Regions from separate parts of the Pseudomonas sp. GL_139_B genome, predicted to be linked through region 1. Evidence: riboswitches for the same ligand, from Rfam matches in the RefSeq annotation. Region 1 holds a riboswitch; the other holds the start of a gene.
What was found. A riboswitch is a leader RNA that binds a small molecule or an ion and turns the genes downstream of it on or off. The one in region 1 is predicted to bind cobalamin.
Positions count from the first base shown of each region.

Region 2: another riboswitch for cobalamin. It lies ahead of cobO (cob(I)yrinic acid a,c-diamide adenosyltransferase); the one in region 1 lies ahead of AC3ISI_RS14915 (CbtB domain-containing protein).

Region 1 covers NZ_CM174403.1:3,277,300-3,282,476, forward strand. The annotation lists gene cobN (cobaltochelatase subunit CobN) at 1-1,200, opposite strand, end outside; gene cobW (cobalamin biosynthesis protein CobW) at 1,204-2,265, opposite strand; cobalamin riboswitch at 2,368-2,579, opposite strand; cobalamin riboswitch at 2,779-3,006, shown strand; gene AC3ISI_RS14915 (CbtB domain-containing protein) at 3,126-3,317, shown strand; gene AC3ISI_RS14920 (CbtA family protein) at 3,329-4,036, shown strand; gene AC3ISI_RS14925 (cobalamin biosynthesis protein) at 4,033-4,446, shown strand; gene cobM (precorrin-4 C(11)-methyltransferase) at 4,529-5,177, shown strand, end outside.
Region 2 covers NZ_CM174403.1:4,514,139-4,519,315, reverse strand. The annotation lists gene AC3ISI_RS20635 (C40 family peptidase) at 1-93, shown strand, start outside; gene AC3ISI_RS20630 (PQQ-dependent sugar dehydrogenase) at 205-1,518, opposite strand; gene AC3ISI_RS20625 (hypothetical protein) at 1,586-2,170, opposite strand; cobalamin riboswitch at 2,328-2,562, shown strand; gene cobO (cob(I)yrinic acid a,c-diamide adenosyltransferase) at 2,644-3,255, shown strand; gene AC3ISI_RS20615 (cobyrinic acid a,c-diamide synthase CobB) at 3,252-4,634, shown strand; gene bluB (5,6-dimethylbenzimidazole synthase) at 4,631-5,177, shown strand, end outside.

The DNA.
Region 1 (5,177 bases):
GTCGAGGCCGACGCCATTGCCGATGCGCCCATCACGGGTCGGGTAATTGGCCAGGATCAGGGCGATGCGTTTTTCGCTGTTCGGCACCCGCGCCAGATCGATCCAGCGCCGCGCCAGTTCGGCGACGAAATCCATGCGTTCCGGCTGCGCTCGATAACACACCACATCCGACTGACTGCGCTCACTGCGCCACGCCAGATCCTTAAAGCTAATGGGGCGGCTGATGATCCGACCGTCCAGCTCCGGCAACGCGATGTGCATCGCCAGGTCGCGCGGGCCGAGGCCCTGCTCGCTGGCACGCCAACCGGGTTCGTTGTCCTGGGCGCAAATCGCCTGGATCACCGGGATGTCGCGGCGAAACGGTCGCAGGTGCGGGGCTTCGGGGCTGGACTGGGCGAAACCGGTGGTGTTCAGAATCACCCCCGCCTCGACTTCATCCAGCCAACCCTCAACCACCGTCAGGCAGCCAGGCTCTTTCAAACTGGCCACGGCAATCGGCAAAGGGTTTAACCCGGCCGCTTGCAAACGTTGGCAAAAAACATCAATGAAAGCGGTATTGGCCGCTTGCAAATGCGAGCGGTAAAACAGCAGCGCCGCCACCGGTTGATCGGCTTGCCAGTCGGCTTGCCAATCGCTCAGTTCAGCGGGACTTTTTTGTGGGTGGTAAATCGCTGTGCGCGGCAGAACTTGCGGCTCGGCCCAAGTGTAATCGCGGCCCAGCCAGCGAGTGGCCAGGCAGCGGAAAAAGTCCAGGGCATTGCCCATGCCGCCCTGACGCAAAAACTGCCAGAGCCGGTCACGGTCTTCGGCAGCGACAGTGCTCAGGTCGCTGAGCTCCGGGTCCGGACGATCATCGCCCGGCACCAGAATCAGTTGCACGCCCCGTTCGGACAACTGCACCAGCCGCTCGACGCCATACCGCCAATAGGCGATGCCGCCGTGCAGCGAGATCAGAATCACCTTGGCGTGGCGCAACACTTCGTCGACGTACAGATCCACCGAAGCGTGATTCTGCACCTGCATCGGATTGGCCAGGCGTACGCTGGGGTAGTCGTCGGGCAGTTGCTGCGCGGCTTCAGCAAGCAGCGCCAGGCTGGAATCGCCGCTGCACAGGATCACCAGCTCGGCGGGGGTTTGCCCAAGGTCGGCGATGTTGTCATCCGACACGAAACCGCCGGGCTGGGTCCTGAGCAGGTGCATGGCTTAAACGCTGAGAGCGGCGCGCAATTGCGCTTCAAGCAGTTCGGCGTCCAGTTCCTGGCCGATCAGCACCAGGCGCGTGGTGCGCGCTTCCTCGGCCCCCCACTGACGGTCGAAATGCTTGTCGAAACGTGTGCCCACGCCCTGAATCAGCAATCGCATCGGCTTGTTCGGGATCGCGGCGAAACCTTTGACGCGCAGGATGCCGTGCTTGACCACCAATTGCGTCAGCGCGTCCATCAGCAGGCTTTCGTCGGCTTGCGGCAATTCGATGGAAATGGAATCGAAAGCGTCGTGATCGTGATCGTCTTCACCTTCGTGGTGATGATCGTGGTGGCTGTGACGCCTGTCGATGTGTTCTTCGGAACCGGCACCTAAGCCGATCAACACGTCCAGTGGCAGACGGCCGCTGCTGGCTTCGATGACTTTTACCGCAGGCGGCAATTCTTCGGCGACTTCAAGGCGCACGCGGGCCAAGTCTTCAGGGCTGATCAGGTCGGCCTTGTTGAGGATCACCAGGTCGGCACTGGCCAGCTGATCGGCGAACAACTCGTGCAGCGGCGACTCATGGTCCAGGTTCGGGTCGAGTTTGCGCTGGGCATCGACCTGATCAGGGAACGCGGCGAAGGTGCCGGCGGCCACGGCCGGGCTGTCGACGACGGTGATGACTGCGTCGACGGTGCAGGCGCTGCGGATTTCCGGCCACTGGAAAGCTTGAACCAGCGGTTTGGGCAGGGCCAGGCCCGAAGTTTCGATGAGAATATGGTCGAGGTCACCGCGACGGGCTACCAGTTCGCGCATCACCGGGAAGAACTCTTCCTGAACGGTGCAGCACAGGCAGCCGTTTGCCAGTTCGTAGACGCGACCGTTGGCTTCTTCTTCGGTGCAGCCGATGGAGCACTGCTTGAGGATTTCGCCATCGATGCCCAGCTCGCCAAACTCATTGACGATCACCGCAATACGACGACCCTGAGCGTTGTCGAGCATGTGGCGCAGCAACGTGGTTTTGCCCGAACCGAGGAAGCCAGTAACGATGGTGACGGGAAGTTTGGCCAGTGTTTTCATCGGATGCCCTTTAGCAAGGTGGCGGGCATACGGGACGACGACCGGCAACGCGGATGCGCGTGCCTGAAGAGTTCGCCACCGGATCACCCCGCCCGGTTGAAAGTGAGAATCTGTGTCGAGGCAGGTCTCCTGGCTGACGGCTGGCCAGTCGATTGACTGGCGGTTGCTGCGCCTTCCCGCTCGCGCCATGGCTGGCGCATGCAGTGGCATGGCAGAAACTGAACCGTTCACAGTTGCGGGGGCAGCCGCGGCATTGACCGCGTTCCCTTCTTAGCTTCGGCAAACGCCGAAGAACCTCGAAAGCGCAAGGCTACGCATCCCGCTGGGGCGGGTCAATGTTCATGCCGCGTTCTGTGGTGGATGGAATGACGCCATCGCGGGCAAGCCCTAATCCCGATCAGTTAAGGCGTTGAGCGCCGCAATCCTTGTGGGAGCGGGCTTGCCCGCGATGCAGGCACCTCGATTTCGAGTTGAGAACCTTTGGCAATTGACGCGAATGCCCCGTCATGCTCTCCTACGCACTTTGTTACGGGTGCCCTTCACAGGGTGAAACGGGAAACCGGTGAATCATGTGCTTTACTCAAAGCCATGTCAGTCCGGTGCTGCCCCCGCAACGGTAAGCGAGCGAAGCGTCAAATCCACTGTGCCAGCAGTTCGGCATGGGAAGGTGATGCTTGCAGGTCAAGGCGAAAGCCTGCGCCCCTCGTGAGCCCGGAGACCGGCCCGCAACACAAAGTGACCGTTACGGACACTGAACAACAAACCCGCGGTGGGCGGGCGCTGTTTGAACGTCTGCGTGCCCGCTCGCAGGGGTTTTCCATGCGCTCTATTCACCCGCTGACAGACCAGAGGGATGCGCCATGTCGATTATCAGCAGCACCGGCCACACAACCGCCAGCACCACTTCTACCCTGACCCAACGCCTGACTGCCGCCGTCTGCGCGTCAATCCTGGGCGCTAGCCTTGTGTACTTCGCCGGTTTCTCGCACATCGAAGCGGTGCACAACGCCGCGCACGATACCCGTCACAGCTCTGCATTCCCGTGCCATTGAGAGCTGACGACATGATCAAGCGTATTGCGCAAACCGCAGGGTTCACCGGGCTGCTGGCTGCCCTGTTGCTGACCTTGCTGCAAAGCTTCTGGGTTGCGCCGCTGATTCTTCAAGCGGAAACCTATGAGAAAGCCGAGCCGGCGGTGGTTCAATCCCATGAACACGCCGAAGGCGCCATGGCCGCACACACCCACGACGCCGAAGCCTGGGAGCCAGAAGACGGCTGGCAGCGCGTGCTGTCGACCACTGGCGGCAATCTGGTGGTGGCCGTTGGTTTCGCCCTGATGCTCGCCGGTCTCTACACCCTGCGCGCCCCCAACAGCACCGCTCAAGGTCTGCTGTGGGGTCTGGCCGGTTATGCGACGTTTGTCCTCGCACCGACCCTGGGCCTGCCGCCTGAATTGCCGGGCACCGCTGCGGCGGATCTGGCGCAACGGCAGATCTGGTGGATCGGCACCGCTGCCTCCACCGCTGTCGGGATCGCGTTGATCGTGTTCAGCCGTCACTGGCTGATGAAAGTGCTGGGCGTGGCGATTCTGGCCGTTCCGCACGTGATTGGCGCGCCACAACCTGAAGTGCATTCGATGCTCGCGCCGGAAGCCCTGGAAGCTCAATTCAAAATCGCTTCGCAGTTGACCAACGTGGCGTTCTGGCTGGCCCTGGGCCTGATCAGTGCCTGGTTGTTCCGCCGCAAAAGCGATAGCCAATACCACGCATGACAAAGGCTGGCACAGTGCCGACGCTCGTAGTCGGCCTGGGCTGCCAGCGTGGTTGCCCCGCCAGCACGCTACGTGCTTTGCTCGATCAGGCATTACAGACACATCACATCAGACTTCATGAGATCACGGCCCTGGCCAGCATCGACTTGAAGCGTGATGAACCTGGCCTGATTGAGCTCGCGGAACAACTCGCGCTGCCGCTGATGTATTTCAACAGTGATCAATTGGCCGGTTATCACCCGCAACTCAGCCATCATTCGAACATCGCGTTCGAACATAGCGGCTGCTACGGCGTAGCCGAAAGTGCCGCCCTGGCATTGGCCGAACAGCTGACTCAGGCGCCGGCAAAACTGCTGATTACTCGACAAATACTTGCCCAAGCGACGCTGGCATTAGCGGGTGCTGCGTAAAATCCCCGATAATCACGCTTTCGATCATGAGCAATCTTCATCTGAAGCCTTGCCCAGCCTCTTCTTTTCACAGGAACTGACGATGACCGTCTACTTCATTGGCGCAGGTCCCGGCGACCCAGAACTGATCACGGTCAAAGGCCAACGGCTGATTCGCACCTGCCCGGTGATCATCTACGCCGGCTCCCTGGTGCCTGCCGCCGTGCTGGAAGGCCATCGCGCCGAACAGGTGGTCAACAGCGCGGAATTACACTTGGAACAGATTATCGAACTAATCAAAACCGCCCACGCTAACGGCCAGGACGTCGCGCGGGTTCATTCCGGCGATCCGAGTCTGTATGGCGCGATTGGCGAGCAGATTCGCTATCTGCGCGAGCTCAATATTCCTTTTGAAATCGTTCCAGGTGTCACGGCGACGGCGGCGTGTGCAGCGCTTTTAGGGGCGGAGCTGACTCTCCCGGACATTTCGCAGAGCGTGATTCTGACCCGCTACGCCGACAAGACCGCCATGCCGGCGGGCGAAGAACTGGGCAGTCTGGCGCAACACGGGGCGACCATGGCCATACATTTGGGCGTGAATCACCTGGAGAAAATTCTTGTTGAACTGCTGCCGCATTACGGCGCGGACTGTCCGATTGCGGTGATTCACCGCGCGACGTGGCCGGATCAGGATTGGGTGGTGGGGACGCTTGAGGATATTGCCGGGAAGGTTGAAGCCAAGGGGTTTCGGC
Region 2 (5,177 bases), 1.2 Mb from region 1:
AAGCTCGACAGCCTGTCTAAAGCCTATTGGCAGAGGGCATACCTGAGCGCCAAACGCGTTCTGCAGCCCCAGCATTTGGCGCGCAATCCCTGATAAAGCGCTGACCCCTGGAGCGAGCTTGCTCGCGAATAGGCCGGCACATCCAGCATCAATATGGCTGGTCCACCGCTATCGCGAGCAGGTTCACTTCTACAGGTGTTGCAGTTATTTGGCTGCGGTCACGCGCCACACCTTGTTCCCCACATCGTCCGCCACCAGCAAGCCACCCTGCTGATCGATCACCACGCCCACCGGCCGGCCCCTGGCCTCTTCGTCGTTATTGAGGAAGCCTGTCAGCACATCAACCGGTTGCCCGGTCGGTTTGCCGCCCGCAAACGGCACGAAAATCACTTTGTAGCCACTGCGCGGATTACGGTTCCATGAGCCGTGCTGGCCGATGAACGCCCCTTCCTTGAATTGCGCGGGCAGGGTGTTGCCTTCAGCGAACGTCAGGCCCAGCGATGCAGTGTGCGGACCCACCGCGTAGTCCGGCATGATGGCCTTGGCCACCAGGTCCGGGTTTTGCGGCTCGACGCGAATGTCGACATGTTGGCCGTAGTAGCTGAATGGCCAGCCATAGAACCCGCCATCCTTGACCGAGGTGATGTAGTCCGGCACCAGGTCGCTGCCGATTTCGTCCCGCTCGTTGACCGCCGTCCACAGCGCGCCGCTGCGGGGCTCCCAGGCCAAGCCGTTGGGATTGCGAATCCCCGAAGCGAATATCCGGTGACTGCCGGTGGCGCGGTCCACTTCCCAGATCGCCGCGCGGCCTTCTTCCTTGTCCAGGCCGTTTTCACCAACATTGCTGTTTGAGCCCACGGTGACGTACAGCTTGCTACCGTCCTTGCTGGCGATGACGTTTTTGGTCCAGTGATGATTCAGCGTGCCCCCCGGCAGATCAATCACTTTGATCGGCGGCGACTTGATCGCCGTGTCACCGCTTTCATAGTGGAAACGCAATAAGCGGTCAGTGTCGGCCACGTACAGGTCATTGCCGACCAGTGTCATGCCGAAGGGCGAATTGAGGTTTTCCAGGAACACCGTGCGCGTTTCGGCGATGCCGTCGTGGTCCTTGTCACGCAGCAGCGTGATGCGGTTCGGGCTGGGAACGGTAGCGCCGGCGCGGCCCATGGCTTTGCCCATGACCCAGCCACGAATGCCTTTGCCGTCATCGGGTTTGGGTGGCGCGTTGGTTTCGGCCACCAGCACGTCACCGTTGGGCAGCACGTAGAGCCAGCGCGGGTGATCGAGGCCTTCAGCAAAGGCCGCCACTTGGGTCCCGGCGCCAGCGGTGGGTTTCGCGTCGGCCGGCCAGCCGATCGCCTGAGCGACGTTCACCGTCGGAATCAGGGTTTTATTCGGTTCGGGCAGCTTGGGTGACGGACCGGTGCCGTCGGAAACTTGCAGGGTGGAGGTTTCACCGCAGGCGGCAAGCCCTCCGGCGAGCACGATGACGAGAACGAGCGGGGACTTGCGCATGCTGGTCTTCCCTATGAATGCAGTGTCTTATTCATAGAGAAGATAAACAGCGCGATGGTTCAACCGGTCAGCCGCGAGCTTCCTTGAACAGGACGGCGATGCCCGGGTGATAGTTGCCGGCTTCGTTACGCAACTTGCGGTAGGCGTAGGGGAAATACCAGGCCACCGCGCAGCAGTGTTCCTTTTGCAGGTCGTCAACCATGTCCTGAAGTTCTTCAGGGGTGGCGCTCTGCTGGGCTTTTTGCGGAGCCACGAACAGGCAGCCGAGTTTAAGGTCGCTGGTGTAGCTGAGGCGTTTGGCGTCACTGGTGATGTCCAGCAGTGCCTGCGTCAGGTTCAGGCTGTTGACCTTGGGCCAGCGTTGAGTGGTCTGAAGATAGGCACGCTCTTCGGCGGTCGCGATAAACAGATCGGCGTGGGCATTGCGCTCGCCTTCTTCGATTTGTTTGCGGGTCGGCGCGCTTTGCAGGGTGACCATTTCCGCCATCCAGGCGGCGGTGGAGAGCAGGCCAAGGTTGGCCTTTTCGTCATGCCAGTAAGGCGCTTCGTTATCGCCGCGAATCGTGTTGTAGCGGTCGATACAGTCAAACCAGCGTTCCAGCACCGGTCGCAGGAATTCCAGCTTCGGATTGCTGATAATCATGCCTTGCATCTTGCTCACCCTTGTAATTGTGTTGTTGTTGGGTTGTGGCTCTTTGATATCATTGCTGGCCGTGTGCCGCAAGATTGGCGTCAATAAAATGATCGGCGGCAGTATATCGCTCGCCGCGGCTTTGTCTTCATTTGACGCTCCACCCCCAACCCTCTAACCTTCGCGGCTTGTTTCAGGTGCTCTGTGGCCGTGGCCGACAGAGTGAAACAGGGAAGCCGGTGAGTGACTTTCGTCATACGACGAATCTTCACGATCCCGGCGCTGCCCCCGCAACGGTAAATGAGTCAAGACTGCGCCTTGAGCCACTGTGTCTATCTTCGACATGGGAAGGCGCGCAGCCCGGCATATCGCCGCTCATGAGCCCGGAGACCGGCCTGATTCATCCAGCGGCATCACGGTGGGCGATGCCAGGCTTCTTGCCGTCTATTCTTGTGCCTGCCCGCCGTTATCCAGCCTCAACGGAGAGCTCCCCCATGACCGATACCCCTGATCGTGACGAACGCCATTTGGCGCGCATGCAGCGCAAAAAAGCCGTGATCGATGAACGCATCGCCAATTCCCCAAACGAGTGCGGTTTACTGCTGGTGCTGACTGGCAACGGCAAGGGCAAAAGCAGTTCGGCATTCGGCATGCTCGCCCGGTCCATGGGCCACGGTATGCAGTGCGGTGTGGTGCAGTTCATCAAGGGCCGCAACAGCACCGGTGAAGAACTGTTCTTTCGCCGCTTCCCGGAGCAAGTGCGTTTCCATGTCATGGGCGAGGGCTTTACCTGGGAAACCCAGGACCGCCAGCGTGATATTGCCGCCGCTGAAGCGGCCTGGGCAGTGTCCCGTGAATTGCTCAGCGATCCGTCCATCGGCCTGGTGGTGCTGGATGAGTTGAACATCGCCCTCAAGCACGGCTACCTCGACCTGGACCAGGTGTTCAGCGATTTGCAGGCGCGCCCGCCCATGCAGCACGTGGTGGTGACCGGTCGCGGCGCCAAGCCGCAAATGATCGAACTCGCCGACACTGTCACCGAAATGGGCGTGATCAAGCACGCGTTCCAGGCCGGAATCAAAGCGCAAAAAGGCGTCGAGCTGTGAATCAACCACGTCATTGCCCGGCGGTACTGATTGCCGCGCCGGCTTCCGGTCAGGGCAAGACCACCGTCACCGCCGCTCTGGCCCGATTGCATCGCAATCAGGGGCGCAAGGTGCGCGTGTTCAAATGCGGCCCGGACTTTCTCGACCCGATGATTCTCGAACGCGCCAGCGGTGCGCCGGTGTATCAACTGGACATGTGGATGGTCGGCGAGCAGGAAAGTCGTCGACTGTTGTGGGAAGCCGCCGCTGAAGCCGATTTGATCCTGATCGAGGGTGTCATGGGCTTGTTCGACGGCACGCCGTCCAGTGCTGACCTGGCGCGGCACTTCGGTGTGCCGGTGCTCGCGGTGATCGACGGCACCGCCATGGCGCAGACCTTTGGTGCATTGGCGTTGGGCTTGGCGAAGTATCAGTCGGACTTGCCGTTTGCTGGCGTGTTGGCCAACCGCGTTGGCACGCTGCGTCATGCGCAATTGCTCGAAGGCAGCCTGACCGAAGGATTGCGTTGGTACGGCGCTTTGTCGCGGGAAACCGGGATCGAATTGCCGAGTCGACATTTAGGGCTGGTTCAGGCCAGTGAGCTGAATGATCTCGATGTGCGCCTCGATGCGGCGGCCGATGCGTTGGCCAGCAGCTGTGAAGTGGCATTGCCGCCGGCGGTGGAATTTGCAGCCCCGGATGTAATCGCGGTCGAACCGTTGCTCGCGGGTGTGCGAATTGCTGTGGCCCGTGATGAAGCGTTCGCGTTCACCTACGGCGCGAGTCTGGATTTGCTGCGAGTCATGGGCGCCGAGCTGTCGTTCTTCTCGCCGATCCGCGACAGCGAATTACCGGGGGCTGACAGCCTTTATCTACCCGGCGGTTATCCGGAATTGCACCATGTGGCGCTGTCACAAAATACCTCGATGCTGAATGCGATTCACGCACACCATGCAGCGGGTAAACCGCTGTTGGCCGAGTGTGGTGGCATGCTGTATCTGCTCGACTCGCTGACTGATGTCGATGGCACCCGCGCCGAACTGGTGGGGTTGCTGAAGGGCGATGCAGTGATGCAAAAGCGTCTGGCCGCGCTGGCCTTGCAAGCGGTCGAACTGCCGGAAGGATCGTTGCGCGGGCACACCTATCACCATTCGCTGACCAGTACCGAAATTGAGCCGATTACGCGTGGCCTGAGCCCGAATGGCGGGCGCGGGGCGGAGGCGGTTTATCGTGAGGGGCGGATGACGGCTTCTTATGTGCACTTTTATTTTCCGTCCAATCCATCGGCGGTTGCCGCGCTTTTTGCGCCTGACCCTGAGGCCGCCATCGCGAGCAGGCTCGCTCCCACATTGGATCACCTAAACCCTGTAGGAGCGAGCTTGCTCGCGAAGAGGCCATGACTGACAACGCATTCAGTCAGGCCGAACGCGCAGCGGTCTACCGCACCATCGCCGAACGCCGCGACATGCGTCACTTCAGCGGCGGTACCGTCGAGCCTGAACTATTGCGACGCCTGCTCGAAGCCGCACACCAGGCACCCAGCGTCGGCCTGATGCAGCCTTGGCGCTTCATCCGCATCAGCGACCGAGCCCTGCGCGGCAAGATCCAGTTGCTGGTGGAAGAAGAACGCATTCGCACCGCCGAAGCCCTCGGCGAGCGCACCGACGAATTCATGAAGCTCAAGGTCGAAGGCATCAACGACTGCGCCGAGGTGCTGGTCGCGGCGCTGATGGATGATCGCGAGCGCCACATTTTCGGCAGGCGCACCTTGCCAGAAATGGACATGGCCTCGTTGTCCTGTGCGATTCAAAACCTCTGGCTGGCCTCTCGCGCCGAAGGCCTGGGCATGGGCTGGGTGTCGCTGTTCGAGCCGCAAGCGCTGGCGGACCTGCTGGGTTTGCCGGTCGGGGCCAAGCCGTTGGCGGTGCTTTGTCTGGGTCCGG